DNA from 3 places in the Holzapfeliella sp. JNUCC 80 genome. Region 2 is predicted to be linked to each of the others. Evidence: predicted binding sites of a transcription regulator. Region 2 holds the regulator's gene; each other region holds the start of a gene.
The links. Region 2 encodes NrdR, which represses ribonucleotide reductase genes. Its sites were predicted from a motif close to ACACNATATATNGTGT; they were not measured.

Region 1: the regulator NrdR is predicted to act here: its motif matches at 7,779-7,794, upstream of nrdH (glutaredoxin-like protein NrdH).
Region 3: the regulator NrdR is predicted to act here: its motif matches at 7,263-7,278, upstream of pnuC (nicotinamide riboside transporter PnuC).

Annotation. Positions count from the first base shown of each region.
Region 1 is NZ_CM132205.1:1,027,683-1,038,581, forward strand. Features, by position in the region: gene JNUCC80_RS05095 (ABC transporter ATP-binding protein) at 1-59, opposite strand, end outside; gene JNUCC80_RS05100 (amino acid ABC transporter permease) at 160-813, opposite strand; gene JNUCC80_RS05105 (amino acid ABC transporter permease) at 831-1,472, opposite strand; gene JNUCC80_RS05110 (transporter substrate-binding domain-containing protein) at 1,469-2,293, opposite strand; gene JNUCC80_RS05115 (amino acid ABC transporter ATP-binding protein) at 2,307-3,044, opposite strand; gene JNUCC80_RS05120 (C40 family peptidase) at 3,252-3,959, opposite strand; gene JNUCC80_RS05125 (DUF2187 domain-containing protein) at 4,154-4,360, shown strand; gene JNUCC80_RS05130 (hypothetical protein) at 4,391-5,005, opposite strand; gene brnQ (branched-chain amino acid transport system II carrier protein) at 5,129-6,445, opposite strand; gene JNUCC80_RS05140 (hypothetical protein) at 6,465-7,433, opposite strand; gene nrdH (glutaredoxin-like protein NrdH) at 7,881-8,114, shown strand; gene nrdI (class Ib ribonucleoside-diphosphate reductase assembly flavoprotein NrdI) at 8,111-8,479, shown strand; gene nrdE (class 1b ribonucleoside-diphosphate reductase subunit alpha) at 8,469-10,634, shown strand; gene nrdF (class 1b ribonucleoside-diphosphate reductase subunit beta) at 10,671-10,899, shown strand, end outside.
Region 2 is NZ_CM132205.1:788,346-799,244, reverse strand. Features, by position in the region: gene ytpR (YtpR family tRNA-binding protein) at 1-289, shown strand, start outside; gene murC (UDP-N-acetylmuramate--L-alanine ligase) at 376-1,689, shown strand; gene polA (DNA polymerase I) at 1,740-4,406, shown strand; gene mutM (DNA-formamidopyrimidine glycosylase) at 4,426-5,262, shown strand; gene coaE (dephospho-CoA kinase) at 5,252-5,875, shown strand; gene nrdR (transcriptional regulator NrdR) at 5,888-6,352, shown strand; gene JNUCC80_RS04005 (DnaD domain protein) at 6,364-7,710, shown strand; gene dnaI (primosomal protein DnaI) at 7,724-8,644, shown strand; gene thrS (threonine--tRNA ligase) at 8,935-10,869, shown strand.
Region 3 is NZ_JBSJXZ010000002.1:40,843-51,741, forward strand. Features, by position in the region: gene fabZ (3-hydroxyacyl-ACP dehydratase FabZ) at 1-343, opposite strand, end outside; gene accB (acetyl-CoA carboxylase biotin carboxyl carrier protein) at 347-823, opposite strand; gene fabF (beta-ketoacyl-ACP synthase II) at 830-2,059, opposite strand; gene JNUCC80_RS06075 (3-oxoacyl-ACP reductase family protein) at 2,071-2,793, opposite strand; gene JNUCC80_RS06080 (ACP S-malonyltransferase) at 2,809-3,723, opposite strand; gene JNUCC80_RS06085 (acyl carrier protein) at 3,737-3,979, opposite strand; gene JNUCC80_RS06090 (beta-ketoacyl-ACP synthase III) at 4,036-5,010, opposite strand; gene JNUCC80_RS06095 (MarR family winged helix-turn-helix transcriptional regulator) at 5,018-5,488, opposite strand; gene fabZ (3-hydroxyacyl-ACP dehydratase FabZ) at 5,532-5,972, opposite strand; gene JNUCC80_RS06105 (ketopantoate reductase family protein) at 6,173-7,132, opposite strand; gene pnuC (nicotinamide riboside transporter PnuC) at 7,358-8,047, shown strand; T-box leader at 8,079-8,330, shown strand; gene JNUCC80_RS06115 (amino acid permease) at 8,381-9,796, shown strand; gene mmuM (homocysteine S-methyltransferase) at 9,753-10,676, shown strand.

The sequences.
Region 1 (10,899 bases), 240 kb from region 2:
AGGTCTTGGACAGCTGTAATGTCACCAAATGCTTTGGTTACATTTTTAAACTCCAACATAATTGTGTAACTCTCTTTCCTATAGATATATTAAAAACACGTTCATCTTACCATAGAACGTGTTTTTTGATTGGAACATTAATAATATATTTAAAAATCTTTAATTTTTTAACCGACGATCAATGAATCCTGCAAATAGTGACAATACATAGTTCACAACGAAGTAAGTTACCGCCACTAAAATGAAAATTGGAATCATGTAATTTGTATCTTGTCCATAAATCACCTGTGCTCTTTGCATCAGGTCTGGCAATAAGATAATCGTTGCAAGTGACGTATCCTTAACTAATGAGATAAACTGACTCACAATTGGTGAGATCATTTTTTTCAATCCTTGTGGAAAAACGATATATCTCAACGTTTGTAAGTAAGACATCCCATTAGAACGAGCGGCTTCAGTCTGCCCTTTATCCACAGCTTCCAGTCCAGATCTAAAAATTTCAGCTAACATAGCAGACTCAAAAATTGTAAATGCAAAAATTGCTGCTGAAAATGTACTAAATCGAATACCGATTTGTGGTAATCCAAAGTAACTGAAAAATATAATTAATAGTAATGGCAAATTACGCACGATATCAACTAAGAATCCGACAAATGCGGATAATTTAGGGACTCGACTATAACGAATAATGCCAAGTATTGCACCAAATATAAAACTTAAAATAATTGAAATTACAGAAACTTGAATTGTAATCCACAATCCTTGTAGCAAGTAATTTAAATTAATCCAAGTATAAGCTCCTGACCAGTTCATTGACTCACTCCTTCCACTTAGTTAGTTATTTTCTTTTCTAAATGACGCATGTAGTAACTCAATGGCATCGTCAAAATAAGATATAGTACACCAATAATTAAATAGGTTTGATTAGTTTGGAACGTTGTAGAAGCAATACTGTTAGCTTGATACATCAAGTCTGCCCCTGCCACAAACGCTAAAATACTAGAGTTTTTAACTAAGTTAATAAACTGGTTACCTAAAGGCGGAATCACCACTTTAAACGCTTGAGGTAATACAATGTACCACATCGCTTGCAAATAACTCATACCGTTAGAGCGAGCGGCTTCCATCTGTCCCTTGCCAATACTCAAAATACCAGCTTTAACAACTTCAGCGATGAAGGCTGAAGTATAAATCGTTAACCCGATACTTCCAGCCATGAATCCATCAATTTTGATAATATACATTGGAATCACAATATAAAAAATCAAAACAATTACTAATAATGGAATGTTACGGAAAATTTCAACATAGGCTTTTCCAATAAAACGTAATAATCGATTAGGACTGATTTCAAAAAGGGCAAATATTGTTCCTAAAATCAAACTACCAACTAACGCAATTAAACTAGAAAGAATCGTATTGAATAGTCCTGTCATTAACTGTGGTAAGTGTTCTTGTATAATCGTAATCATTTAACTTGGCTCACCTCAAATCCTGGAATTGATCCAAACCATTTGTTGACCAATTGGTCATAACTACCGTCTGATTTGGCTTGTGTCAGTGCTTTATTCAATCGATCCACAAAGTCTTCTTGGCCTTTGTTAGCTGCAATTCCATATGGTTCTGTTGTAAAGGCACCACCCACTACTTCGTAATCAGGGTTATTAGCAACTAATCCATATAAAATACCGTTATCTGAAGTCAACGCATCCCCTTGACCTGATTTAAGTGCCGTAAAGGCTTGAGCTAAATCACTTAATTCTAAGATATTAGCCTCTGGAGCTGCTTTTTTAACATTCACAACAGAGTTCGACCCTTGCATTCCTAAAACTGTCTTAGAACTGTCTAAATCTTTCACACTTTTTACTGGGCTTCCCTTTTTCACTAAAAGAGATTGTCCGGCATTAAAATAAGGTTGCGTAAAATCGAGTTGTTTTTGTCGAGCAGGTGTAATTGTCATCGTTGAAATCAAAGCATCAACATTTCCATTTTTCAGCATTGGAACTCGGCTTGAACTAGTTACAGTTGCAAATTCAACTTTTACATCATCACCAAATGCTTTTTTGGATAACAGTTGTGCTAAGTCATCTTCAAATCCTTCATACTGACCATTTTCAACATTAATTAAACTAAATAACTTTTGGTCACCTTTGACACCCCAGGTTATCGTTTTAGTTCTTTCAACTCTTTCAACAACGCTTTGCTGTGCTAAACTTTGTCCACAAGCGGTCGTTAATAATCCTAGGACTAAAATAACACCTAAAGCGCCTAATTTTTTGAGTACTTTTGGCATACTTTTCACACTCCTAATGACCAATAACTTTACTTAAAAATTGCTGTGCACGCGGTTCTTTTGGTTTTTTGAAAAAGGCTTTTGGATCATTTGAATCTTCAAGAATCTGACCACTGTCCATAAAAATGATTCGATCGCCAACTTCTCTTGCAAATCCCATTTCATGCGTAACCACAATCATTGTCATATCTTGACCTGCTACTTCTTTCATAACATTCAAAACATCACCAATCATTTCAGGATCCAGTGCACTTGTCGGTTCATCAAACAAAATAGCCTTTGGTTTCATTGCAAGTGAACGCGCAATAGCAATTCTTTGCTGTTGTCCACCAGATAATTGTGAAGGATATTTATTTGCTTGGTCTTTTAAACCAACCATTTCTAGTAGTTTTAATGCTGTTTGTTCTGCTTTTTTTGCATCTTCTTTTAGTACGATTCGAGGGGCTAGTGTAATATTTTCTAAAATTGTTTTATTAGCGTATAAGTTAAAGTGTTGGAAAACCATCCCAACATCTTTTCTTAATTTGTTGATATCGACTTTAGGGTTGGATAAATCATGGCCATCAACAATTAATTGACCTTCGTTAATTTCTTCGAGTCCATTCATCGTTCTAAGTAGTGTACTCTTCCCTGATCCAGAAGGTCCTATAATAGAAACAATTTGTCCTTGATCAATATCTAAATTGATATTTTTCAATGCTTTAAACTCTCCATATGATTTCCCAACGTTCTTGAAGCTAATCAATGACATTTTGTTACATCCCTTTCTATCTCTTACCAAAGCTCAAATTAACATTGGCTTAAATTATCATGTTACTCACATCATTATACTATAAAATACTAATGTTTACATAATTTTACATAATTATTCGAATTGACTATAAAAAAAAGACCGCAACAGCGGTCTTTTTAAAACTTTTCAACATTAAATTTAAATTATATATATTTATTAGCGATATTAAAGTACACGTACACCGAATGAAGGCATGAAGTATGATGAAATACTTGAAGTTTTAACACCTTCACCTGGTTGAGGTGCATGGATGTATTTACCGTTTCCAATGTATAAACCAACGTGGTATGAGTTTCCTTGGCTACCCCAGAATACTAAATCTCCAGCTTGTAATTGTGATACTGATACTTTGCGTCCAGCTGATTCTTGAGCTACTGTGTAACCACCAATTTGACGACCAGTTGCTTGAGCAAATACATATTGCATTAAACCTGAACAGTCAAATCCAGCAGGAGTTTTTCCACCCCATACATAAGGAATTCCACCTTGTGCTTGAGCCATGTTAATAACTGATTGTACTTGACTTGATGCAGCTTGAGAAACAGCACCTGCATCCACAACGTATTGACCTTTAACCCATTGGTTGTTTCCTAAATCGTACCATAAGTTGCCTTGGTAGTCGTAAGTTTTGTTTGTTACTTTCCATTGTGAACCATGTGGTAATGTTTGGCCTGTTACACTTCCACCTTGGTAACCATTCCAAACGGCTACAGAGTAACCTGAAACATAGTTGATTTGAACAGTTTGGTTAACTTCAGCAGCTTGTACCTGTTGGTTAGCGTCATTGTCCATACTATTTACAGCTGCTACTCCGGCAATTCCAAGAAATGCTGCTGATGTAATTGTTGATAGTCGTTTAGTAAAGTTCTTCAAAAGTGAATCCTCCGATAATTGTTTTTAAATTTAATGTTTGATTTCTTAATTGATGAATTCATTATATCTAAAGAATGTTTCAATTATGTTACAGAGATAATCCGATAGTATTACAATTATTATCATTGAAATTACAACTCAAGTTTATTATCTTATATAGTATGTGTTAAAATTCATAAAAAGGATGGATGAATATGGATAAAGAAAAACTAGCCGTTGGCCAAAATGTTAAAGCAAAAGTTGAAGAAGATATGAAAAAGCCATTTTCAGGCACAATTGAAAAGATTTATGAAAATTCAGTTATGTTAACAATTACTGATAACGATAAAGAAGACGACAACAATGTTATGGAACTAAACAAGAAAATTATCGTAAACCTTAAAAACATCAAGTTAAAATAAAAAAAGACTAGCCAGTGGCTAGTCTTTTTTTTAATAGATAACTTGAACATTAGCGTATAAGATTCCTGCTGATGGAATAGCATAGTTTGGCATCGCAACATCTAATTGACGAGGATTACCGTAAGCAAAACCACCAGTATCATTTACCGTACGGTACCATACAGTACCATCAGATAATGTAATCTTTAATTTAGTTCCTTTTGGAAATACTGACAAGTTAGCAGCAACACCGCTGTAACCCATGTTTGAGCCTAAAACTTTTGGATCATAAAAACTTAGTTTAAATGTTCCTTGATTTGAAGTTTGTTCAGCAGCTTGAGAAACAGCCGCTGCATTTTGAGTATAACGACTGTTAATCCATTGGTTAGCACCCAGGTCATACCACAAGTTACCACTTGTATCTGTTGCTGTATTCGTCACTTTCCATGTTGTTCCATGACTTAAATATTGTCCAGTTAGTGACCCTTCAATGTATCCGTTCCAAACGGCAATACCATATCCAGGTACATAATTAACTGCTACATTTTCGCCTTTTGAGGCAGCTTGTACGTTGTTTGATTGTGTTGGTTTTGCAATAATAACCATTAAAACCGCAATCAAACTCGCAAAAATCGTTTTAATTGTCTTATTGTTTAAATTTTTCAAGGAAATTCCTCCGAAATAATGTTTTTGTTTTTTTATTTTAAATAACAGAATCCATTGTAACGAACGAATGTAACAAACAGGTTACAAAACCCCCTTTAAACAATTACAATTATGTAACAATCGCTAACTTTTCGATTTTTGTAGCCTAATTAAGGCTATAACGTAACCTAAAATTGCTGGCAATAACCATCCAAAACCCATTGACCCAAGTGGAATATATTGATTAATAAAATCAAATTGACCACCAGGATTTGATAATGCCAACACATTGCAAATAATTGGCAATATCGCAAACGCAACAGAAAATCGATAACAGGCTGCTTGATTTCCAAATTTTGGTGAAATAAACATAATGAGAATCAAAATAAAAACGATGGGATAAACAAAGTTCAATAAATAGTTGGAATACATCAAGATGAAATTCAAGCCAAACATGGCAATCACAAATGATGAGATTGCACTCGCTTTATTGAAGTAACCCGAATTTATTCTAGGATAAATCTCGCTCAATCCCTGTTCAAAGGAAGACATCAAGCCAATCGCGGTTTTTAAAGTTGCAGAAATTACAATAACCATCAACAATAGTCCACCTGCATCCCCTAAGTAGTGATGAACAACTTTAACTAAAATTTGACTACCGTTTGTCATCGGATTCATAATAGCCAAGCTAGTTGCACCCAAATAAACTAATCCAAAATAAACAAATGTAATCAAAACTACTGCTACTAGACTACTTTTTAGACTTTCTATGGCCAACTGTTTAGCATCACTTATTCCAAGATTTTGATAAGCTTTAACAATAATAAATCCAAAAATGACCGAAACCAATGCATCCATCGTGTTGTATCCATCTAAAAATCCTTGAAGCATCGGGTTAGTCTGATAAGTTACGTTAAGCGGCTGGATTGGATCACCCATTTTAAGAATAAATACTAATCCAAAAACAATGGCTAATGTTATCAATAATAATGGTGTGAAAATCTTTCCAACAATGTTGACAATATTACGTGATTGTTGACTTAATCGATACACAATCACAAAATACCCTGCTGTGTATATTGCCATTACGAGCAAATAATATTGTTCAGGTATAAAGCTACCTAATCCCATTTCAAACGATACGCTAGCTAACCTAGGTAATAAAATCAGCGGTCCAATCACCAAATAAAGTAGCGTCCCAAATAATTTTCCAGGAATGGGCGCTAATTTGGTCATTAATTTTTTGAAATGGTATGTTTGACTTAAACATAAGCTTGCAATTCCGATTAAAATAAAACCACAATCAGATAAAATAAAGCCTAAAAAGGCTGGCAGATAATTAGACTGTGCTTGTTGACCTAAAAAAACAGGGAATATTAAATTCCCTGCTCCAAAAAAAAGACCAAAAGTCATTAAACCAATCAGCAAAGCTTGCTGAATTGTTACTTTTTTTGTATTCATTTTTTTACCTCTAAGAATTTTATTGAATGATTGGTAACTTGTCTCCTGCATAAAAGACTGACGTAATGAAATGACCATATAAGGGCATCACAACTTTAATTTTTTGGTCTTTTTCTGCTAAATCGCCAACTTGTGTGATAGTTAGCGTTTGACTATAATCTGTATGATTTTCTATCTTTTTAGAGTCAATCGCAACTTTAAATTTATTTGTAATGTCATCATTATCTTGATTGTAAACTTTAAAATCTAAAGCTTCGATATTTTCACTAGATGTATTAAAGTGATAAGTAAACGGCTTTTCTTTTGAAATTTCAGAACGAGTTAATTCAACATTTTTATGTTTAGTTAATTGACTATCTTGTAGCGCTTTTTTTGAAGCCATCATATATTGAGGGTTATCAAAACGGTAACTAATCGTTTTTCCTGCATTTTTCTTCATGAACTCAGAATCATTAATTAAACGATCCTTGTCAAAGTTAGTCCCTGTTAGCACGCGTACTAACCCTTGATTACGATAATTCCAATCGCTGTTAAAATTTGTCCCGTTATAGGTCAACGTTTGTCCTTCTGAATCTTCAAATATTAATGTTGCATCATCTGAAAAAGAATCAATATAAAATGGTGTTTTGATTTCTAAAATATGTCCTGCAGAAATGTCTGATGGGATTTGTATCTGTCCAGCACTATGTTGATATAGCATACCACCTTCTTGCGAGGTATAGGCCATTTGATCTGTGTGATTTTTAGTCTTATCAAAATATAAATCAGGTTGCAATGACTCTTGCCCTAATTTAGTTAGATGATAGGTTAAGTTCTCTCCTGATTTCAAACTGTCATTAGTTCTAGCTTTTGTGTACATATCACTAACGACACTTTTCTTTTGATGAGCAGCCACAAATCGAGAACCTTTGTAGGCACCAAACATCACAACTAATACAATCACTAGTAAAGATGTCGCCTTTAAAACTGATACTAAAAACTTTTTCATATATTATAAACTCCCTCAATTTAGCACTCACATAAAATTATAAAATAGATAACAAACTAAAGTCTAGCTATTATCTACTTTTGTCTCATTTATTTATGGTATCTTTTGATATCCGTATAAACAGGTTGACATTTACCAAAAATTTTACTTAAATTTACTATTGTGGCTCAGCACAAAAGTCATTATTTTACAGATGCAATTAATTAAAATTTTTATCTAAACTCTGTAAAGATATTGGGATTACCTTTTGATGTCTGTCAACCTTTTTTTATTCAAATTATTGCTTGACTTTAGACGGTAATCATCGCACAATCTGCATCATGAGGTATTGAGTTACCTTGTTCCCCACAATATATTGTGGGGTATTTAATTTTCAAAATACACTTTCAAATGGCCATTATTGTCGCATTTAATGGGCATTTAATAATTTCTAGGGGGATTTTTATCATGACAGAATCAATCATGTACACAAAAAACAACTGCATGCAATGCAAAATGATGAAACGTTTGCTTGCTCAAAAAGGTATCGAATTTAAAGAAATTAATGTCGACGAAGATGCAGTAGCTTTAGAAGAACTTAAAGCACAAGGTTACCGTAGCGTACCTGTTTTCTTTTCACCTGATCAAGACCCTATTGTTGGTTTTGCACCTGACAAAGTGAAGGATTTGGTATTATCATGAAATTAGTTTTTTATACATTAACTGGACAAACTAGACGATTCATGAAAAAACTAGATCTCCCTTCTTACGAAATTAGCGATGAAGATCCTTTTCATGAAATGAATGAACCTTTTATTTTAATTGTGCCGTCATACGAACTAGAACTTGTCGAAAGTATTCTAGAGTTTTTAGATTACGGCTCAAATGCTGAAAATCTAGTCGGTGTTGCGGGTGGCGGTAACAAAAACTTTAACCACCTTTACTTACATACGGCTAAGAAAATCTCTGAACACTATGATGTCCCAATTATTTTTGATTTTGAATTTAATGGCACCAATAAAGATGTTGAAGAATTCAAGAAAGTTGTGAAAGAATATGAGTCTTAAAGATTTAAACATCAGTGACATTTCTTATTTTGTTTTGAACAACGAAGTAAACCGTCCTGTTGATAATCAAATCCCACTTAACAAAGATCAAGAAGCCCTTAAGGCTTTCTTCCACGAAAACGTTATCCCTAACGTTAAACAATTTAATAACTTAAAAGAAAAACTAGATTTTCTAATCAAACATGACTACATTGAAGCTGAATTTCTAGAAAACTATTCTCAAGATTTTCTAGAAAAACTACATAAAAGAATGGAAGATGCTCATTTCCGTTTCAAATCTTTTATGGCAGCTTACAAGTTTTATAACCAATACGCTTTAAAAACTAACGATGGTGCTTATTATCTTGAGACCTTCATCGATAGGGTCTTTTTTAATGCCCTTTATTATGCAAATGGTGATGAACAATTAGCTGAAGCACTTGCTGATGAAATGGTTAGCCAACGTTACCAACCTGCAACACCTAGTTTTCTAAATGCTGGTAAAAAACGTCGTGGTGAATTCGTTTCTTGTTTCTTAATCCAAATGACTGACGACATGAACAGTATTGGCCGTGGAATTAATTCAGCACTTCAACTATCACGAATTGGTGGTGGGGTTGGAATCGCACTATCAAACTTGCGTGAATCTGGTGCCCCAATCAAAGGAATCGAAGGCGCTTCTAGTGGTGTTATTCCCGTTATGAAGTTACTTGAAGATTCATTCTCTTACTCAAACCAATTAGGCCAACGTCAAGGTGCTGGTGCAGTTTACTTAAATGTTTTCCACCCAGACATTATTCAATTTTTATCAGCTAAAAAAGAAAATGCTGACGAAAAAATCCGTGTTAAAACACTTTCACTAGGTGTTGTCGTACCCGACAAATATTACGAACTTGTGCGCACTAACCAAGATATGTACTTATTCAGTCCTTACGATGTTGAACGTATTTATGGTGAACCTTTCTCATACGTTGACATTACAAAAGAATATGACAATATGGTTCAAAATGATGAAATTCGCAAATATAAAATTAAAGCTCGTGAACTTGAAAATGAAATTTCAAAACTTCAACAAGAATCAGGTTATCCGTACATCTTAAATGTTGATACTGCTAACCGTGAAAATCCTGTTGATGGTAAAATCATCATGAGTAACTTGTGTTCTGAAATCCAACAAGTTCAAACACCTGCTATTCTAAATGACAAGCAAGAATTTGAACAAATGGGAACAGATATCAGCTGTAACCTGGGCTCAACAAACATTGGTAACTTAATGACTAGTCCTGACTTTGGTAAATCTGTTAAGACTATGACACGTGCGTTGACTTTCATTTCAGATACTTCAAATATTGAAGCTGTTCCAACAGTCGCAAAAGGTAACAAACTAAGTCATTCTATTGGACTTGGCGCAATGGGACTACACTCATTCTTAGCTAAAGAGCACATTCACTATGGTTCAAAAGAAGCGTTAGAATTTGTGGATACTTACTTCATGCTACTAAACTACTGGACTTTAGCTGAAAGTAATCAAATTGCTCGCGAAAGAAAACAAACTTTCCACGATTTTGAAAAATCAACTTATGCAACTGGTGAATACTTTGATAAATATCTTACCCAAAGCTTTGCACCAAAATCAGACCGTGTTAAACAATTATTTGATGGCATTATGATTCCCTCACAACAAGATTGGCAAGATTTAAAAGAAGCTGTTCAACAAGACGGTCTTTACAATGCTTATCGTTTAGCGATTGCACCTACTGGTTCAATTTCTTACATTAACGATACTAGCGCTAGTCTTCACCCAATCACACGTCTGATTGAAGAACGTACAGAGAAGAAAAACGGTAAACTATACTTCCCTGCACCTCACTTGGATAATGAAACAATTAACTACTACACCTCAGCTTATGATACCGATATGCGTAAAGTGATTGATACCTATGCTGTTGCTCAACAACATATTGATCAAGGGATGAGTTTAACACTATTCTTACGTTCAACTATTCCAGAAGGATTGTATGAATGGAAAGAAGAAGAAGAACAAACAACTCGTGACTTGAGTATCTTACGTAACTACGCCTACTACAAAGGTATCAAATCAATTTACTACGTTCGTACTTTTACTGACGACTCACAAGAAGTTGGTTCTAACGAATGTGAAAGCTGTAGTATTTAAAAATAAAAGTCTAAAAACCCCTATGGAGATGATATTTTGGAAAAAGTAGATAACTATTATCAAGCTATAAACTGGAATGAAATTGAAGATACGATTGATAAAGCCACGTGGGAAAAGCTAACCGAACAGTTTTGGTTAGATACACGTATCCCTTTGTCTAATGACTTAGATGACTGGCGTACACTTAAACCTGTTGAAAAAACAGTTGTCGGACATGTTTTTGGTGGTTTAACACTACTTGATACACTTCAATCTCAAGACGGTA
Region 2 (10,899 bases):
TGCTGGTCAATTAGGTAAACACCAAATCGTATGTGGTGCCCCAAACATTGCCCAAGGACAAAAAGTTGTTGTGGCACTACCTGGTGCAATGATGCCAAACGGTCAATTAATTTGGCCTGGTAAACTTCGTGGTGTTGATAGTAGTGGTATGATTTGTTCCGCAAAAGAATTAGGATTAGAACATGCACCAACAGCTAGAGGAATTCTAGTGATGCCTGAAAAGACAGTTGCTGGGGATGCTTTCAAACCTAATGAAGTCGATGAACTACTTGCAAACGGTGTGATTTAATTCACATCGTTTTTTTGTAATCAAAGTTATCGCTTAAATAAATTTAATGCTATAATTATGGGTGAAAATAGACTGGAGTTATGCAAATGTTAAACAAAACAAATCATTATTACTTTATTGGAATTAAGGGCTCAGGAATGAGTGCACTAGCTTTGATTTTGAATGATTTAGGCTACCAAGTATCAGGATCTGATATCACAGAATATACATTCACACAAAAAGGGCTAGAAGACAGACAAATTGAAATGCTACCTTTTTCAGAAGATAATATTAAGCCAGGGCTTTCAATTATCGCAGGAAACGCCTTTTCAGACGATCATGTCGAAGTAAAAAAAGCACATGATTTAGGTCTGGAAGTAGTTAGATATCATGACTTTGTTGGTGAATTAATTAAGAACTTTACAAGTATTGCTATTGCAGGTGCTCATGGTAAAACAAGTACCACAGGTCTTATGGCACATGTTTTAGGGGGAATCGAACCGACAAGTTACCTAATCGGTGACGGTACAGGGAAAGCGGTTAAAGACTCTCGTTTCTTTGCTTTTGAAGCAGATGAATATCAACGACACTTTATTGCGTATTCACCTGATTACTGTGTAATGACCAATATCGAATTTGATCATCCTGATTACTTCAAAGATTTAGATGATGTTTATGATGCATTTCAACAAGAAGCTTCACAAGTCAAAAAAGCATTATTTGTTTATGGTGATTCTGAGTTATTGAAATCATTAAAAGTAACGATTCCTAAGTACACATATGGGTTTAACGAAGACGATGATTTTTGTGCGACAAATATTGAAAAGACTGCAGAAGGATCGTCATTTGATGTTATCCACCATGGTAAAAAATTAGGTCGCTTTATGATTAAACTTTATGGTGATCACAGTATTTTAAATAGTTTAGCCGTTATTGGTGTTAGTTACATGGAAGGTCTAAACATGGCAACTGTTGCCGAAGAATTATTGACCTTCAAGGGTGTTCAACGCCGACTTGCCGAATTAAAAATTGGTGATATGACGATTATTGATGACTATGCACATCATCCAACAGAAATTGCAGCAACACTTTCAGCTGTTCGTCAAAAATATCCTGAAAAAGAAGTAATTGCTGTCTTTCAACCACATACCTATACAAGAACGAAACAATTCTTAAATGAATTTGCACAAACATTACAAGAAGCTGATCACGTTTTTGTTACACCAATCTTTGGTTCTGCTAGAGAACAAAAAGGAACAGTCAAGAGTGAAGACTTAATTGAAAAAATTACAGGTTCAGCACATTTAATTACTGAAGACACTGTTGATCAATTGAATCAATTTTCTAATGCTGTTTTAGTATTCATGGGTGCTGGAGATGTCCAAAAATACGAACGTGCTTACCAAAAACAATATAAATAAAAGAAGCAACCAACTTGGTTGCTTTTTGTGCTTTTAATAAGGAGAAACACATGAGTAAACGAAAAAAATTATTATTAATTGATGGTAATTCTTTAGCTTACAGAGCTTTTTATGCCTTATATAATGTTGTTGATAAATTCGTTAACAATGAAGGCTTACATACTAGTGCGATTTATAACATGAAGAAAATGCTTGATAGTTTACTAGATAATCATCAGCCAGATAATGTTTTGGTTGCATTTGATGCGGGTAAAACGACATTTAGAACTGAAATGTTTGCTGACTACAAAGGAACGCGTGCCAAAACACCACCTGAGTTGTTAGAACAATTACCTTATATTCGTGAAATGCTTGATTACATGGGGCTTAAATGGCATGAACAAGAGAACTATGAAGCTGATGACATCATTGGTACTTTAGCTAAAAAAGCACAAAGCCAAGGTTTTGAAGTGATTGTTGTAACGGGAGATAAAGACTTAACCCAATTAGCAGATACGCATATTCAAGTTGATGTGACTGTAAAGGGTGTTAATGAGATTAAATCATATACGCCTGAGTACTTTGAAGAAACTTTAGGTATTAAACCACTGCAATTAATCGATATGAAAGCTTTGATGGGGGATAACTCTGATAATTATCCTGGTGTTGCCAAAATTGGTGAAAAGACAGCATTAAAGCTTATCCAAAAATATGGCTCTGTTAAAGAACTATACGAACAAGTTGCTGATATGAAGAAAAGTAAAATGAAGGAAAATCTTATTAATGAAAAAGACATTGCCTTTTTATGCTATGATTTAGCAACTATTAAGACAGATACACCAATCGATTTTGACTTGGCTGATACTGCTGTTCAAGAACAAAAAGCAGATCAGCTCGTTGGTTTTTATCAAAAAATGAACTTCAAGTCATTCTTGGATAAAGCGGTTTTAGACAGCCAGTTTGAACAAAACACACAAGAAGAAATTAGTTATACTGTTTTAAATACAGAGGAAGATGTCAAACAACTAGCTGATGTGACTGAAGGACCGGTCATTTTTCAATTAGAATTATTTGGTGAAAATTATCATGAAGCCGATTTCGTTGGGTTTTCATTAGGAATTAATGGTAACTATTTTGCAAGTTCAAATATTGAATTATTAACAACACCGACAATCAAACAATTGTTAGAATCGACACATATTAATAAACAAGTTTTTGATGTTAAGCGCACAATTGTTGGGCTAAAAAGATTAGGTATTACATTGAAGAACGTTGATTTTGATATGCTATTAGTTTCTTACTTGTTAAACCCAGATCATAATCAAAATGACTTAGGCGAGTTGGCGCAGTCTTATAACTGTTTTGATGCTAAAAGCGATGTGCAAGTTTATGGTAAAGGTGCTAAAAAATCGCTACCAGTTGAAGATGAAGAATTATTCAATCACTTAGCTCGTAAAGTTCGAACAATTGAATCAATGAAAGATGAACTAATGGCACAACTCGTGCAGCATAATCAAGATCAACTTTTTGATGAAATCGAGTTACCTTTAGCCTTTGTTCTAGCTGAAATGGAGATTGCGGGTATTAAGGTTCAGGCTTCCACGCTACAAGAGATGTCAGTGGTGTTAAGTCAGCAATTACAAGAAATAGAAGCCAAAATCTATGAACAAGCAGGTGAAGAGTTTAATATTAACTCACCTAAACAACTAAGTCAGATTCTATTTGAAAAGCTAGCCTTACCGCCGGTTAAGAAAACAAAAACAGGGTATTCAACATCGGTTGATGTTCTTGAAACCTTGAAAAAGAAAAGCCCTATTGTCAGTGATATCTTAGATTATCGTCAAGTAGCCAAAATTCAGTCGACGTATGTTAATGGCTTATTAAAAACAATCCATTCTGATCAAAGAATTCACACACGTTACTTACAGACGCTGACGGCAACAGGACGTCTATCTTCAGTTGATCCTAACTTGCAAAATATCCCAATTAGATTAGAAGAAGGTCGTAAAATCCGCCAAGCGTTCGTTCCTTCTGATGAAGATTCCGTTATTTTTTCTAGTGATTACTCACAAGTTGAGCTACGCGTGTTAGCTCACATGTCAGAAGATGAAAATATGCAAGAAGCTTTTAAGAGCGACTACGATATCCATTCTCATACAGCTATGAAGATTTTTAATTTATCTTCACCTGAAGAGGTTGATGGTAATATGCGTCGCCAAGCAAAAGCGGTTAACTTTGGAATCGTTTATGGGATTTCAGATTATGGGTTAGCTAAAAACTTAGATATTCCAAGAAAGCAAGCGCAAGCTTTTATCGATCAGTATTTTGCTCAGTATCCAAAAGTTAAACAATTTATGGATGACACCATTGAACAAGCAAAAGCTGATGGTTATGTTGAGACGTTGATGCATCGTCGTCGTTACTTACCTGATATTCATTCTCGTAATTTTCATCTAAGATCATTTGCGGAAAGAACAGCTATGAATTCGCCAATTCAAGGAACAGCTGCTGATATTATCAAAATTGCGATGATAAACATGCAAAAAGCTTTGCAAGACAAGCAGTTAAGAACTAAAATGTTACTACAAGTGCACGATGAGTTAATATTTGAAGTGCCAAAAGATGAATTAGCCATTATTGAAGAACTAGTACCACAAGTGATGACTTCTGCTATTCAACTAGATGTTCCTTTAGTTGTTGATAGTTCATATGGCCAATCATGGTACGAAGCTAAATAAAAGTGTAAGGAGAAAGTCAATGCCGGAATTACCTGAAGTTGAAACTGTACGAAAAACCTTAACGTCGCAAGTACAAGGCAAAACAATTGAGTCTGTTGATATTATTTATCCTAATATTGTTTCTGGGGATGCTAATCAGTTTAAAACCAAGTTGAAAGGCAAAACCATTGAAAGAATTGATAGAATAGGGAAATACTTGCTATTTAGACTTAGTCATGACTTAACAATTGTGTCACATTTGAGAATGGAAGGTAAATATCGCTTGGTTTTACCTGAAAGTCCTATTCAAAAGCACGAACACCTCAGTATTTTATTTACAGATGGTACACAGTTGCGTTATGATGATGTACGAAAGTTTGGCCGTTTACAGTTAGTAGAGACAGGTATGGAACGGATTGAAACAGGGATTCGACATTTAGGGTATGAGCCTAATCAAGCTGAATTCACAACACCATACTTTTATCAAGCACTTCAAAAAAAGAAGAAAAACATCAAAAATACATTGCTTGATCAATCTGTTGTTAGTGGATTGGGCAATATCTACGTTGATGAAGTTTTATGGTTGAGTCACATTCATCCATTAACTCGCGCGCAGGATCTAACCGAGTCTGAAGTGGCTGATTTGCGTCAGGAAATTAACGAAGAGATTAAGTTGGCCATTGAGCTAAACGGAACCACGATTAGAAGCTATCATGATTCTAATGGTAATGAAGGTAAGTTCCAATCTTTTCTACATGTTTACGGCAAACAAGGGATGCCTTGTGAAAGATGTCAAACGCTAATAGAAAAAATCAAAGTAAATGGGAGAGGAACATCATTTTGCCCAAGTTGTCAGGTGGTAAAAAATGACGGATAAAATAGGACTAACAGGATCAATTGCAACTGGCAAAAGTACAGTTGCTAATATTTTCAAATCATACAATATACCAGTTGTTGATGCAGATGAAGTTGCTAAATCGCTTATTGAACCACACAAAAAAGGTTGGCACAATATTGTTGATTTTTTTGGTGAGGACGTTTTAAATGAAGATCAAACCATTAATCGAAAGAAATTAGGCGCGATTGTTTTTTCTGACGCAATAAAGTTAAAGCAACTAAACCAAATTAATGGCAAGCTTATTCGACAAGAAATAATGCGTCAAGTTGAGCACTTTAACACGCCGGAAAATGAGCTAGTAATTGCGGATATTCCACTGTTATTTGAGTCAGATTATCGAACTGAGTTTGATAAAGTAATGTTGGTATATACAGATGAAACAACACAGTTAAATCGTTTGATGAAGCGCAATAAGATGTCTGAACAGTCAGCTCAAAAGCGGATTCGTGCGCAATGGTCTATTGAAAGAAAACGAACATTATCGGATATAATTATTAATAACTGTGGCACAAAAAAACAAACTGAAAAACAAATAGAGAAATATCTTAGTGACAATTATCCCCAGATAATGTTGCCTCAAGATAAACGTTAGGAGAATGATTGCATGCAATGTCCAATGTGTCATCAAAAAACATCTCGTGTTATCGATAGCCGTCCTAGTGATGAAGGGCGTGCAATTAGACGACGTCGAGAATGTGAGAACTGTCAATTTAGATTTACGACTTTTGAGCGAATCGAATTAACGCCGCTTTTAGTTGTAAAAAATGATGGAACAAGAGAAGCCTTTAACCGTGATAAAATAATGGCTGGTCTTATTCGTGCTGCCGAAAAAAGACCCATTAAAAGTGAAGCCCTTAATAAAATCGTCGATAGAATAGAAAACGGCATTAGAACCAGTGGTGAGATGGAAGTGCCTTCTAAAAAAATCGGTGAATTGGTTATGAGCGAATTGTCACAATTGGACGATGTTGCTTATATTCGCTTTGCGAGTGTTTATCGTCAATTCAAAGATGTTAGTGGATTCATGACTACTCTTGAAGAAATGATGAATAAAGAAGATCAAGAATAAGTCGCAAACTCATGACTGTATTTAATAATCCAAAGCAAAGATTTTATACGCTATTTCCGCAGCAGCTGACAGCACATGAAATCGAAGTCTTAACTTTACTCTATCAACCGTTAATCGGTGCAAAAGCAATCAGTTTATTTCTAACGTTGAATCAACTAGCTGATAAAATGCCAGTTAGGTCACAATATAAAACCTTAATACAGGTTCAAGAACAAACAGATTTATCACTTAATGATATTGATCAAGCAAGACGAAAATTAGAAGGCGTTTCGCTACTCAAAACTTATCAAGACTCAAATGAGGTTTTGGGTCTATTTTTTGTTTTCGAGCTTAAACCTATTTTGTCAGTTTCGGAATTTTTCCAAACATTTTTACTCTCCAGTTTACTTTTAGAAAAAATTGGTGAAGTGCGTTATCAAAAACTAAAAGAAAAATACGCTCAGCCAAAGCCTGTGATTTTTAATCAACCACAAGATATTTCAAGTAGCTTTTTTGATATTTTTCATGTTCGAGAAGAACAGGTGTTATCACCATCACCAGTAGTTAGAGAAATGGCTGATGAGACTAAAACACCCGCTAAAAGCACACAAAACCAGCTGGACGATAAGCAAGCTGCAACGATTGAATGGGACTTTTTGACGGACTTTTTAGCGGCTTATCACATTCCTGAACGAGAAGTGATGAAACATCAAAAACGCTTTTACGATATGATGCGGTTTTATGATATTTCAGAACAAGACTTGGGGAATATCATTGTGAAGACTTTGAATGTTGGGGATGCAACCTTGAACTTTAAACGTATTGAAAATATGTTGGCTGATACCTATCATTCAACAGCGCACGTGGCTAAACAAAACCCGCAAACTCAAGCAAGTCAAACACAAAGCAAAGAACCTTTCAGTATTGAAGAGAAGAAACTAATTGCAAGTGCTAAAAAAATAACGCCTTTACAGTATTTAGAGCGATACAAGAATCAAAAGGGTGGTTTCTCAACATTTAGTGAAAAACAAATTCTTTATCGTCTGAGCCAGAATGTGCATTTATCTGATGAAATAATTAATATGATGATTTGGATTGCACTGCGTTATGAGCCAACTCTGAAACAGAATTTAATGGATAATTTGGCAAATGATTGGCTGCAACAAGGAATTACAAATGCCGAACAGGTCGTTGAGTATCTGAAAAGGCGAGAAAATCAATCACCTAAAACACATAAAAAAACGAAATACCAACCAAAAATTGCTCATAAAGAAATTGCAACGGACTGGTCTAAAAAAGAAAACCAATCGCAAATGCCAGAACAAAAAGATTTGTCTCAGTTAGATGATTTATTGAAAGAAATTGACTATCCAGATTAAAGGAGGGGTTTTAATGCAAAATATCTCACGTGTAATCAATCAGATTCTTCAAAAGAGGAATGTTAACATTAGCCTAGACGAACTAATGTCGGATGCAATTAAAGATGAAGATGTGCAAGCGTTTATTGCAAATAACCGCGATAAATTAGATGAAGGTGCGATTGAAAAGAGTAGCGCCAACATTTATGAATATGTTACGCAAAAAAGAGCAACAACAGATGAGTCTCATAATCCATTATCGGGTTATGAACCGCATTTGATTGTAAATGATGGGTTAATTGAAGTCAGTTACGAGCCGACAAAAGAATCACTAGAAAAGTCTAGACAAAAGAAATTGGCTAAACAGTTAAATTACATCTCATTACCAGATAGCTTGAAATCCGCCTCTTTAAATGACTACAACGATGGTAGTGAAGGCAGGTTTGAAGGATTAGCTGGATGTGCTAGCTTTATCAGAGATTATCTTAACGGTGAAACACCTAAAGGATTCTTTTTGTGCGGAGACTTTGGGGTTGGTAAGACGTACTTGTTAGCTGCAACAGCCAATAAGCTAGCCGAAAAAGGTGTCGCAGTTTCAGTTGTTCATTTTCCAACATTTACTTCAACTATTCGATCACAAGTTCAAAATAATACGGCAATCATTGAGATTGAACGTTTGAAAAAGACACCGGTTTTAATGCTGGATGATATTGGTGCTGAAACATTGACAGCCTGGATTCGTGATGACGTTTTAGGCGTTATTTTGCAACATCGTATGGAACGTCGTTTGCCTACTTTCTTTAGTTCTAACTTTTCAATGACAGAACTAGAAAATCACCTAACTTATGTAAAGGGCGATGTTGAACCAGTTAAGGCAAAACGAATTATGGAACGTGTCAAAAGTTTATCTAAAGAAGTTACAATTAGTGGCCCTAATAAAAGAAATCTAGAATAAATGGTTTATGCTTGACTCTTTTATTAAATTAGTTATAATAAAGTTATCATATAAAAGACAAGCCGATACATTAATTCCAGAGAGAAAAGCCTTGGCTGAAAGCTTTTGACTGTATTTGGTACCACTTTTATAGCAATATGAATAACACTGATAGGTTGACGACCTTTATCAAGTCTTACGAGAAGGATTATTTATTGAAATAATCTAAATCTTGGGTGGAACCACGTTTATGACGTCCCGATGCAAATTTTGCATCGGGATTTTTTTATTTTTTTGGGAGGATACATATTATGAGTTTTGAACTAGTATTTCCAGATGGAAACCGCAAACAATACGATGACGCTGTTAGCGTTAAGGAAGTTGCAAAATCAATCAGTACAAGTTTAGCTAAAAAAGCTGTTGCTGGTGTTTTAAATGGGGAACTTCTTGATTTAAATGAAGAAATTTCACAAGATGGAAAAATTGAAATTGTTTTACAAAATGATGAATTAGGATTACGTGTGTTACGTGACACAGCAGCATTCTTATTCTCATATGTTGCAAAAAAAGCACATAGCGATATTAACTTTGGTGAAAGTAAAGCTATCGAAGATGGTTTTTATGTTGATACAGACAGAGAAAACCAAATTGCTGTAACAGAACTACCAGAATTACAAGAAGCAATGCAAAAAGTAATCAAATCAGGTCTTCCTATCGAAGTTGACATGATGGACAAAGCCGATTTAGAAAAACATTTTGAAAATGATGAATATAAATTGTCATTACTTAAAGCAATTGATGCTGTTCAAATTAAAGTTTACAAAATGGGCGATTTCATTGATTTTGGTTACAAAGCATTACTACCAAATGCAAGTGGTGTTAAAGAATTTGCGCTACTTTCAGTAGCTGGTGCCTACTGGCAAGGTAAATCAGACAACCCAATGCTACAAAGAATTTACGGTACAGCATTCTACAAAAAAGCTGACTTAGAAGCTGACTTACAACGCCGTGCAGATATTAAAGAACGTGATCACCGTACTTTAGGTCGTGATTTAGACTTATTCTTCGTAGATCCAAAAGTTGGTGCTGGTTTACCATACTGGATGCCAAATGGTGCAACTATTCGTCGAGTAATTGAACGTTACATTACAGATAAAGAATTGGCTGCTGATTATGAACACGTTTACACACCAATTTTATCTAACTTAGACTTATACAAAACATCAGGACACTGGGATCACTACCGTGAAGATATGTTCCCACCAATGGATATGGGTGATGGCGAAATGCTTGAACTACGTCCAATGAACTGTCCTTCACATATTCAAGTATTCAAACACCATGTTCGTTCATACCGTGACTTACCAATGCGTATTGCTGAACTTGGTATGATGCACCGTTACGAAAAATCAGGTGCCTTGACAGGACTACAACGTGTTCGTGAAATGACTCTAAACGATGGTCACACATTCGTAGAATTAGAACAAATCAAAGAAGAATTTGTTAAAATCCTACGTCTAATGATGGAAGTATATAAAGACTTTAACATCACAGACTACAGTTTCCGCTTGAGCTACCGTGACCCTCAAAATACAGAAAAATACTTCCAAGACGACGAAATCTGGGAAACAGCACAAACAATGCTTAAAGATGCGATGGACGATTTAGGATTAGATTACTATGAAGCCGAAGGTGAAGCTGCATTCTACGGTCCAAAACTAGACGTTCAAACAAAAACTGCTTTAGGAAATGAAGAAACACTTTCAACAATCCAATTAGACTTCATGTTACCTGAAAAATTTGAATTATCATACATTGGTAATGATGGGGAAGAACACCGTCCAGTGATGATTCACCGTGGAATTATCGGAACACTTGAAAGATTCATTGCCTACCTAACAGAATTATACAAAGGCGCATTCCCAACATGGATTGCACCTGTTCAAGCTCGTATTATTCCAGTTAACTTAGATCTACATTCAGACTACGCTAAAGACATCAAGAAACAAATGAAGAAACTTGGTTTACGTGTTGATGTTGACTTACGTAACGAAAAAATGAACTACAAGATTCGTGATGCTCAAACTAACAAAGTACCTTACACAATCATTGTGGGTGACCAAGAAACAGCTTCAACATCTGTTTCAATTCGTCGCTACGGTCAAAAAGATACGAATACATTTGCATTAGCTGAATTCTTAGATGCTATTGTGGCAGATGTTAATAACTACAGTCGCGAAGACTAAAAAAGGACTTGACTATTATCGAATAGTTAG
Region 3 (10,899 bases), on a different replicon from region 2:
TGATTTTGTTTAGCTTAACTTCAAGAGTCAATTCATCACCAGGGTAAAAACCATCTGAGAATTCAGCTGACTTTATCCCACCAAAAAAGGCATTTTTACCTTCGAATTCTGGTTGTGAAAGCAACGCACAAACACCTGTTTGAGCAAGTGCTTCAATAATCAAAGGACGAGGCATTTCTAAATGATCAGGATCTTGACTTTTGAAGAACCATTCATTAATCGTGACGTTTTTGGTGGCAATGGCGTTTTGACCAGGATTGATTTCTTTAATCGTATCAATCATCATAAACGGGTAGCGTTGAGGAATTGCTTCAAAGACATCATGGCTATTGTATTGAGTCATAAGTTACTCCTTAGGTTCAATTGAAAATAGTGATTGGTCAAATTCAACCATTGTGCCGTCTTCAACATTTACTGAGCTGACAACACCATCAACGGTACTTTTGACTTCATTAATCATTTTCATTGCTTCAATCACACAAACAACATCACCTTTTTTGACAAGGTCGCCAACTTTTTTGAAGACATCTGCATCAGGTTTTGGTGCTAGGTAAGCCACACCAACAAGTGGGCTTTTGATGTCTTCAATATTAGAAGGGGCAGCAGATGCTGTCCCTTCTGTTTCTGTTGGCATATCAGTTGTCATAGGAGTGTTTTGAGTTGTTGCAGGAGCGGGTGCAATAGCTTCAGGAGCAGCTACTTGAGGAGCAGCACTTTCTCTTTTACTTAGTGAAAGTTTAAAGTCACCTTTAACTAGCTCAAACTCTTTGAGTGAAGAATTTTCAAATTTATCAAATAATTGTTCAATTTGTTTCTCATTCATTAGCGATTAACTCCATTTTTTGAAAGCAACTACCGCATTGTGACCACCGAATCCAAATGAATTACTGATGGCATATGTAATATCTGCTTTCGCATTTTCTTTGTTAACAAGTTCGATTTGACAAGCATCGTCTTGTTCATAAACACCGACGTTTTCAGGCATTTGGCTGTTTAACAAACTACCTACTGTTGCAACAGCTTCGATTGCACCAGCAGCACCTAATAAGTGACCTGTCATACCTTTAGTACTACTTGTTCTAACGTGATCATTTGTGCCGAATAAACTTGCGATGGCTTTTGATTCACCAGAATCATTAGCACCAGTAGCTGTTCCGTGAGCATTGATATAATCAACTTCATCAACAGAAATACCAGCTTCGTCGATTGCTTCTTTCATAGCACGAATAGCACCTTTACCTTCAGGGTCAGGTTGTGTAATGTGGAAAGCATCACTTGTGCTACCATAACCAATCACTTCACCTAAGATATTAGCACCACGAGCTTGTGCATGTTCTAGACTTTCAAGAACCAATGTACCAGCACCTTCACCCATAACAAAACCACGACGGTTTTTGTCAAAAGGCATTGAAGCTTTAGCTGGGTCTTCAGCAGTAGAAAGAGCTGTTAGAGAAGCAAAACCAGCAATTCCAATTTCGTTAACAGAAGCTTCAGAACCACCTGTAATGATGGCATCAGCTTTGTTTTGTTTGATTAATTCAAACGCATTACCAATGGCATTTGTACCAGATGCACAAGCTGTAACAATCGCTTGACTTGTGTTTTTGGCATTGAAGTGCATTGAAATATTACCAGCAGCCATATTAATAATAGCGTTTGGTACAAACATAGGTGAAACACGTTTAGGCCCTTTGTTATTCATTTTTGTAACTTGTTCTTGGATAGTTGTTAAACCACCAATACCTGAACCATAAATAACACCTAGACGTTCAGGATCAATAGTGTCTTCAGTTAATCCTGATTGTTCCATTGCTTCAATGGCACTGTAAAGTGCGTATTGTGAGAACAAGTCCATTCTTTTAGCTTGCTTTTTTTCTAAGCGTTTTGTAGCGTCGAAATCTTTGATTTCACCCGCAACAGAAACACCTGTATTACTTGCATCGAATTTTTCGATTTTAGAAATACCTAATTTTGAATCTAAGATAGATTTGATGAATGATTGGCTATCGTTACCAAGTGAGGTAACAGCTCCCATTCCTGTAATTACAACTCTAGTCATAAAAAGCCCTCCTAAATTGTCAAACCGCCATCAACGGCGATAACTTGTCCGGTGATATATGGATTTTGAATTAAGAATCCCACAGTTTGGGCAACTTCATCAGCTGTTCCAAAACGTTTCAAAGGAATTGTTTCTTTGTAGTAATCCATTGTTTTATCACTAAGTGCATCAGTCATGCTAGTTTCAATCATACCGGGTGCAACAGCGTTACAACGAACGCCACGAAGTGCACCTTCACGTGCGATTGTCTTGGTTAAACCAATAATTCCAGCTTTACTTGCAGCATAGTTAGCTTGACCAATATTTCCATTTAGACCAACGATACTTGAAAGGTTGATAATGTTACCAGAACGTTGACGTTGCATTTGTTTTAAAGCAAATTTAGACATGTTAAATGTTCCGGTTAGGTTAGTGTTAATTACATCTTCAAAATCAGCTTGTTTCATACGTGTCATTAATTTGTCACGTGTGATACCTGCGTTATTAACTAGGACATCTAAATGACCATGTTCATCAACAATATCTGAAATAATTTGTTTGCTGTCAGCTTCGGAAGCAACATCACCTTTAACATAAGTTAGGTGATATTCATCAAAAATTTTCAATTGTTCAGGTGTTGGGTCGCTGTGAATGTTGATAACGACTTTAAAATCTTTACTTAAACGTTTAGCAGTTGCTAATCCGATACCTTTGGCACCACCAGTGATTAGGGCAACTTTTTTTTCAGTACTCATTTAAAATAATGTCTCCTATTTTGTCCATTTTTGACGCAATTGATTAAGACTTTCTAAATCATGAACAGCATAAGTTTCAAGCTTTGGACATGTTTTTTTAGCGAAACGACTTAGTGTTTGGCCAGGACCAATTTCAATTACAGCAGATAAGTCATCCATCTCTACTAATTTTTCTAATCCTTGGTAAAAGTGGGTAGGTTGAACGAGTTGATCAGTTAGTGTTTGCTTGATTGTTGAAAGGTCAAAAGGTGTGACGGTTGTGTTACTCATAACAGGAAAGTCAGGGGTTTTGAAATCAACGTTTTCAAGACGTTTAGCTAACTTATCGCTCGCTTCTTGCATAAGTGGTGTATGTGAAGCAACAGACATTTTAAGTGGAATGGCCTTTTTAACGCCATGCTCTTTTAGTGTTTTCTTCACTTGTTTTAAACCACTTGCGCTTCCACCGATAACTGTTTGATCAGGGGTATTGTAGTTTGCAGGATAAGCGGCATCTGTCTGGTTGACGTCGGTTAGTACTTCTTGAAGAAGTTCTGCATCACAGTTCAAAACAGCCATCATTTTTCCAGGATTATTTTCGCCGGCTTCTTGCATGTAGCGCATTCTGTCAGCTAAAAGTGGAAAGCCTTGGCTAAAATCTAAACTGTTAGTAGCGAGTAGGGCACTATATTCACCTAAACTAAGGCCAATATAGCTGCTAGCTTGACCAAATTCATGATTTAAAATTCTGAAAATTCCAAGACTCATTGCAACAATTGCAACTTGTGTATTTTCTTCTGCGTCAAAGACTTCAGGGTCAGTTAAATCAAGGTCTAATGCTTTTGAAGCTTCTTGTATGGTTTGACGATACAAAGGTTCTGCTTCATATAAGTCTTGTCCCATACCTTTAGACTGTTGACCTTGGCCAGCAAATAAATAACTAAAATTCATAAGCGAACCTCGATTATTCGCCTAATTTTTTGCTAACGTAGTTAACAACTTCACCAACAGTGTCTAGACTTTCGTCTTCTGTTTCGATTTCAATATCAAATTCATCTTCGATTTCGTTAACGATTTCAAAAACATCTAAACTATCTAGGTCTAAGTCATCTTTAAAGTTTGTTGATTCTACAATGCTTTCTACATCTGCATCTGTTTGTTCTTCCACGATAGCTTTGATTTTGTTTAAAATTTGTTCGTTAGTCATAATTAAATTTCCTCTCAATTTTCCAATAGTTTTATTATTATATTTTTTTGTTGTTTTTAGTATTTTAAAATAACGGTTCCAATTTCAAGACCGCCACCAAATCCAATTAAAGCCAGTGTTTGGGCTTTTTGAACAGTGCCATCTTTAATCACCTCATCAAGTAAGATGGGTTCACTGGCAGCTGCTGTATTACCAAATTTATCAATATTGATATGAGCTTTAGCTGGATCTAGTTTTAATTTTTTGACCACGGTTTTTATAATTCGCGCATTAGCTTGATGAAAAATAAAATGATCAATATCTTCTAAGCCTAAGCCAGCATCTTCAAGAGCTTTATTTAATGACTCAGGAATAGCTGAAGTCGCAAAGTCATAAACTTTACGGCCATTCATTTCAAAAGATAGGGGAGTGGTATCAAGCAATTGATTGAAGGGTGTTTGGGTATTGAAATGTCCGGCTGTTAGGTAACGTCCCATATCGCCGTAAGTTTCAAAATTATCACCTAGGTAGTAACCCGTGCTGTTATTTTTTGTAATTAAAGCACCACCAGCGCCATCTCCGAAAAGAATCGCTGTTGAACGGTCACTAAAGTCGACTAATTTACTTAATACTTCACCACCAATTACAATAGCGGTTGAAATTTTGTCATCATTAAATAATGAATGTGCCATTTTCAATCCGTAGACAAAGCCTGAGCAGGCAGTATTGATATCAAATGCCATCGCGTTAGTTGCACCTAGTCTACCTTGAACCATTGATGCCACGTTCGGTGTCATGTAGTCAGGAGACATTGTTGCAACGATAATCAAGTCAATGTCTTCGGCATTGTATTGGCTGTTAGTAATCAAATTCTCAGCAACGCTTAAACACAAGTCACTTGTTGTTTGCTGATTTGAAATATGTCGTTGTTTGATGCCGGTTCGCTTTGAAATCCACTCGTCTGATGTTTCCATAAATGCCGTTAAGTCATTATTGGTGACAACATTTTCAGGAACAACGTGAGCAGTTTGTTCGATAGAAAAATTTTTCATGTCGGTTTTAAGTGAGCTCATCCAAAAAGTCTTGTAAGTTGACTAAAGCATGTTTGACAACCTTGAGTTCGTCAAGGCTGAAACCTGCTAAAAAACGGTCGACCATTTTCGAATGAAAAGCATTATGAGCACGATACAACACACGGCCTCTTTTGGTTAGTGTGATATCTGTTACTCGCTGATCATGAGGATTTTTGGTACGATTGATAAGGCCTTTTCGTTCAAGGTTTCTTAAGTTAATCGTTAGTGTTCCTCTTGATAAATGCATTTTTTTAGCAATCTGGGAAGCACTTTTAGGTTCGTGCAAACTAATAGCATGCACTAAGTGAACTTCTTTGACAGTAATATCGCTAAAAGAGCTCTTTTTTAACTCCTTTTCTTCGATTCTTAAAATATTGTCATAGACATTAGCTAAAGCTTCATTAATAAAATCATGTTCCGCTTTTTTGAACTTTGTTTCGTCATCATAAACTGACATACTTTTCTCCTCAGTTAAGTTATAAGCGCAACGTATACCTGATTTAATCGCGATTAGCTACGATAAATGTAAGCTCTGCTTGACAAGCTTTCTTACCATTAACTTCTGCGTAAGTTTCAACAATACCCATGTTGGCACGTTGCTTAATCATTTTGACGTGAAGTTTTAAGACATCACCAGGTTCAACTACTTTTCTGAATTTAGCGTTTTTGATAGCGCCCATATAAGCAGTTTTGCCTTCGAATTCTTTAGATTTTAAAATTAAAATAGAAGCGGCTTGAGCAAGAGCTTCAATAATTAAGACACCCGGCATAACAGGGTTTCCAGGGAAGTGTCCTTGGAAAAACTCTTCGTTAATTGTGACATTTTTAGTTGCCACGATTGATTCTCCGGGATTGATTTCATCAACGTAATCCATAAAAAGAATAGGATAACGGTTGGGAATCATTTTCATAATTTCGCTTGCAGTTAAAACTGGCTCCATAATTTCCTCCTATTGTTCAGCAATTGTGGTACTTTCTGAACTGGAATTTATGGTATATTATTTTTGTTTGAATATCAAACCTTTTTTTAAAATCTGTTATCAAAAATTTAAATAGTTACACAAAAAAAGTCGTCAAAAACCTTTATTTGAAAAGGTTTTGGCGACTTTTTAATAACTTATAAAAAACTTTGAATATCAAACTATTTTTTGGCTTGTTTGATTGATTCTGCTAAGTGAACTTCATTGACTACAAAACGGTGAACCGCACAATTATAACCCACTTTGTCGCCAAGTTCGACAATGTAGCCGTTAATGTAATCTACTTCTGTTGGACGGTTTTTTGAAAGGTCTTGATACATAGAAGGGTGGTGGTATTTGTAATCAACGCAGCCATCTAAAACACTTTGAATGGCTTCTTCTTTAGTTTGAGGTAAGTTAATATGATTTCTTTCACAGGCTTCAAATGCTTCATCCATCATTTGAGTTGTCATTTCTTTTGCCCCTTTGAAATCGCCAAATTGTCCCATTGGGATTTCAAACATTGTACAAATGGTGTTCACTACTGAGTTAAATAATAGTTTGGTCATAGCCATGCTCAAGTAGTCTTCACTATAGATAGGGTGAAGCTTGGCACTTTCTAAGTCAGCCATAATTTGTTTTTGAGTGTCGTCTGGTTCGTTGTCACCGTAAGTAGCAAGGTGCATGCTTTCTTTACCTTCTTTACCCATAAAGTCAACGAATCCAGGTTCAGGCATTAATGTTGCAATCATAGCCGTTCCACCTAGAACATTTTTTTCTGGGAAGAACTGAACAATTTTGTCCATATGGCCAATCCCATTCATGGCACTGACAACATATTGATTATCGTTGAATAAGTTAGCCTTTTGACAACGTTCCAGTAGATTTTGGAGTTCCATTTGTTTTGCAAAAACTAACCAAACATCTGGTTTTTGATCATAAGTTTCAGGTGAGTAAATGTTAACGTTAATTAATTGTTCATTTTCATGATCACGTTGAACACGAACACCACCTTGTTTTTTGACGGCTTCGATATTAGGCTCCCATGAGTCGACAAAGTCAACTGTTGCACCTGCATTTTCTTGTAACATGACACCGTATCGAAACCCCATAGCTCCTGAACCCAAAACTGCATATCTCATATTAATTACCTCCGAATATTATAGATTTATTAAATTTTAACATTTATTACATAAAAATCAAATATTAAAAAACTTGACTTTTTCGAAAAACACAATATATAGAAAAATATTGCGTTTTTTTGAATGCGGTGTACAATATCTAGTGTTGATTTTTTATAGAGAAGGGGAAAGAAATTGAATCAAGACGCACTACGTGTTTTAAAACCAAGCTGGTATATTCATCAAATGAAGGGGTGGACTAAGCGAAGTTATCAGCTATTAGCATTAGGAATTCTTGTCGTGATTTTGACAACAATTACTAGTGAAATTAATGCCATTTCCATTACAACGATGTTTGCGGGGATTTTAGGGTATACAACAACATTAGCTATTACTAATGCCAAACCTGTTAACGGTATGTTTGGATTAATCAGTGCTATTTTATATATTATTGTGGCAATTTCAGCGAGAAACTATGCTGACGTTGTTCTACAAGCAGCATACATAGTTTTATTAGATATTCCGGTATTACTTTTACCAAAATGGTCTGAAAATGTACAAGAACATATCAGAGGTCTTTCTGACTCAAAACCTGTTAGAGATTGGGGTTTAACAGCATCATTCTTTATTGTTGTATTTGGCCTGCTTTACTTAATGGACACAAACTTATTCATCAGTCCACGACCAGTACTAGATGCCTTTGCAGGAGCTGTTGGTATTACAGGATCAATTCTTGCAACATTACGATTTAGAGAACAATATTACTTTTGGATTTTCCAAGGTGTGATGAGTGTGATTCTATGGGGAACAACAGCCTTTCAAGGTGATGCTAACTTCACACTACTATTCACATACACCTTGTATCTACTAAATGATGCTTTAGCTATTTTTGATAAAAACATTCCTTGGTTCCACAAAAAGGTTGACAAAAATTAAAAAGCATGTGAACATTATAAAAAAATGAAATGATTAAGCGATGATAAGAAAAGTACTTCTTAACTTCTTTTCAAAGAGAGTCTACAACTGGTGAGAGTAGATATTAGAAGCAGAACGAAAATGGTCTTTGAGCTTTTGTAGGTAAAGTAGTTGAGCTTGCAACGGGTACGCCTGATATAGCGTGAAGGAATGATAGTTCCGGATTGAGAAAGTTTATTTCCATAGATGATAGGAAGTTAAACTTAAAATTAAGGTGGTACCGCGAGAGACACTCGCCCTTTTTCAGGGCGGGTGTCTTTTTTTATTTCATTTATTAAAAAGGAGGAGTCAAAAATGGCAAAAGAATCATTTGCAAAAGAAATGCAAAGTAAGCATCTAGTGACATTGTCACTAGGTGGTGTAATTGGAACGGGTATTTTTATGAGTTCTGGTTATTTAATTCAATCAGCAGGACCTGTAGGGACTTTAGCTGCTTATATCATCGGAGCAATCTTGGTGTGTCTTGTGATGTTGTGCTTGGGTGAATTATGTGTACAAAACCCGACGACAGGATCTTTTCATACTTATGCTAGTCAACATATTCATCCAGGTGTCGGATTCGTAGTGGCTTGGTTATACTGGCTAACATGGACGGTATCATTAGGGTCACAGTTAATTACCCTAGCCATGATAGCCAATGGCTTTTATCCAAGCATTGCGGTTTGGATTTGGTGTTTGGTTTTTATCGTATTGATTGCGGCATTGAACTTGTCACAAGTGAAGTGGTTCGCAGCAAGTGAGCTCGTTATGTCAATTCTGAAGGCAGTAGCACTATTAGTTTTTATTCTAATCGGATTGGCTTTAGTATTTGGTATTATTAAGTCAGCAGGACAGACTCAACCGATATTATTATCTAACTTCACTAAAAACGGTATTTTACCGCATGGCTTTTTACCTGTTATTTCAGTTATCCTAGCCGCCAACTTTGCTTTTTCGGGGACAGAAATCATTGCGGTAGCAGCTGGTGAAACCAAAAATCCACAAAAGGTTTTGCCTAAAGCTATTTTGAAAACATTAGTGATTCTGGTTGTTTTATTTATTGGTGCTATTTTTGTCATTGGTGCTTTATTGCCAGAAGAATCCTCAGGATTAACCAATAGTCCATTTGTTTCAATCTTAAATAATGCGGGATTTGCTTATGCAGGTAACATTATGTCCGTGGTTTTATTCGTAACGGTTTTATCCGGCGCAAACTCTGGTGTTTATGCAGCATCGCGGATGATTTGGTCATTGGCTAATCAAGGACCATTGCCTAAGAAACTGGCAAAATTAAATAAAAACGGACTACCCGTGTATGGCTTAACCTTAACTTTATTAGGCGGGTTACTATCGCTGTTTTCTAGCATCTATGCACCAGGAACGGTTTACTTAGTATTAACCTCGTTATCAGGTTTTGCGGTAGTCTCTGTTTGGTTATCAGTTGGTGTAGCACAGTTAAGGTTTAGAAAGCAATATTTGAAAGCTGGTAATAAACTCTCAGATTTGAAATACAAAACGCCGTTTTATCCTGTGATTCCATGGCTAGTTATTATCTTATGTGTGATATCACTTGTTGGAATCGGGTTTGATCCAGAGCAACAGGCTTCCCTTTGGGCAGGGTTAATATTTTCAGCAGCCGTATTTAGTTATTATCATTTTGTAATCGAAAAAAAGGAGAAAAGAAGAAATGACAAAGCAATTAATCAAAGAGTGGGCAAAGCAACAAAATAGTATCGTTATTGATGGGGCAATGTCTTTAGGACTAGAAGAAAGAGATGTGAACCTCAACAATAAATTGTGGACAGCTTCAGCAATAGACTATTATCCCGAAAAAATAAAAGCTGTTCATCAATCTTATTTTGATGAAGGCGCAAACGTGGCCATTGTTTCAACCTATCAAGCGAGTGTTCAAGGTTATCTGGATCAAGGTTATTCTGTTGATGAAGCGAAGGCATTAATTAAACGTGCAGTTAAGCTAGCAGATGAAGCACGACGTGATAGTGATTCATCTCAGCCTAAATTTTTAGCGGGAGCGATTGGTCCTTACGGTGCTTATTTAGCAGATGGTTCAGAATATCGAGGAGATTATGAGTTGTCTGATGATGCTTATCGAGACTTTCATCGCGGCCGAATTGAAGTTCTAATTAATGAAGGCTGTGATTTGCTTGCAATTGAAACCCAACCTAGTTATCAAGAAATCAAGGTAATTTTAGACTTATTGGCTGATTTTAAAGACATTCCCGTCTGGGTGTCTTGCACATTAAAAGATGAAAAGACATTAAGTGATGGAACGCCGTTTGATAAAGTTCAAACTCTTTTGGAAGAAAACCCTCAGGTAATTGCCTATGGGGCAAATTGTATCGCACCTGAACTAGTTACACCATTTCTTGAGCAAGTCAAGCCTAATGCTCATAAGGATTTGGTTATCTATCCTAACTCTGGTGCTAGCTACTCACCTGAGGTTAAAGAGTGGGATAATACGCCTCACAGCCATCAAACATTTGCGGATTACACGAAGCAATGGCATGATAAAAGCGCTAAATGGATTGGTGGCTGTTGTTGCACATCAGAACCTGAAGTTCGTGATATTGTAGAAAGTCTAAAAAAATAAAAATAGCCGTATACTTCTTATTGAGTGAGTATACGGCTATTTTTATTTTTTCTTATAGAAAAGAAGATGGCCCCATCAAGAGAGTATCTTAATGAGGCCAGAGCTTTACAGGAATTCTAATGAATCCTTTACTATAGTTCCCTTTTAAAATCAGTTAAAAAATAAAAGGATTACCACTTATGAAGTTTAGACCATTTATAATAATCTGTCAAGATAGTTATAA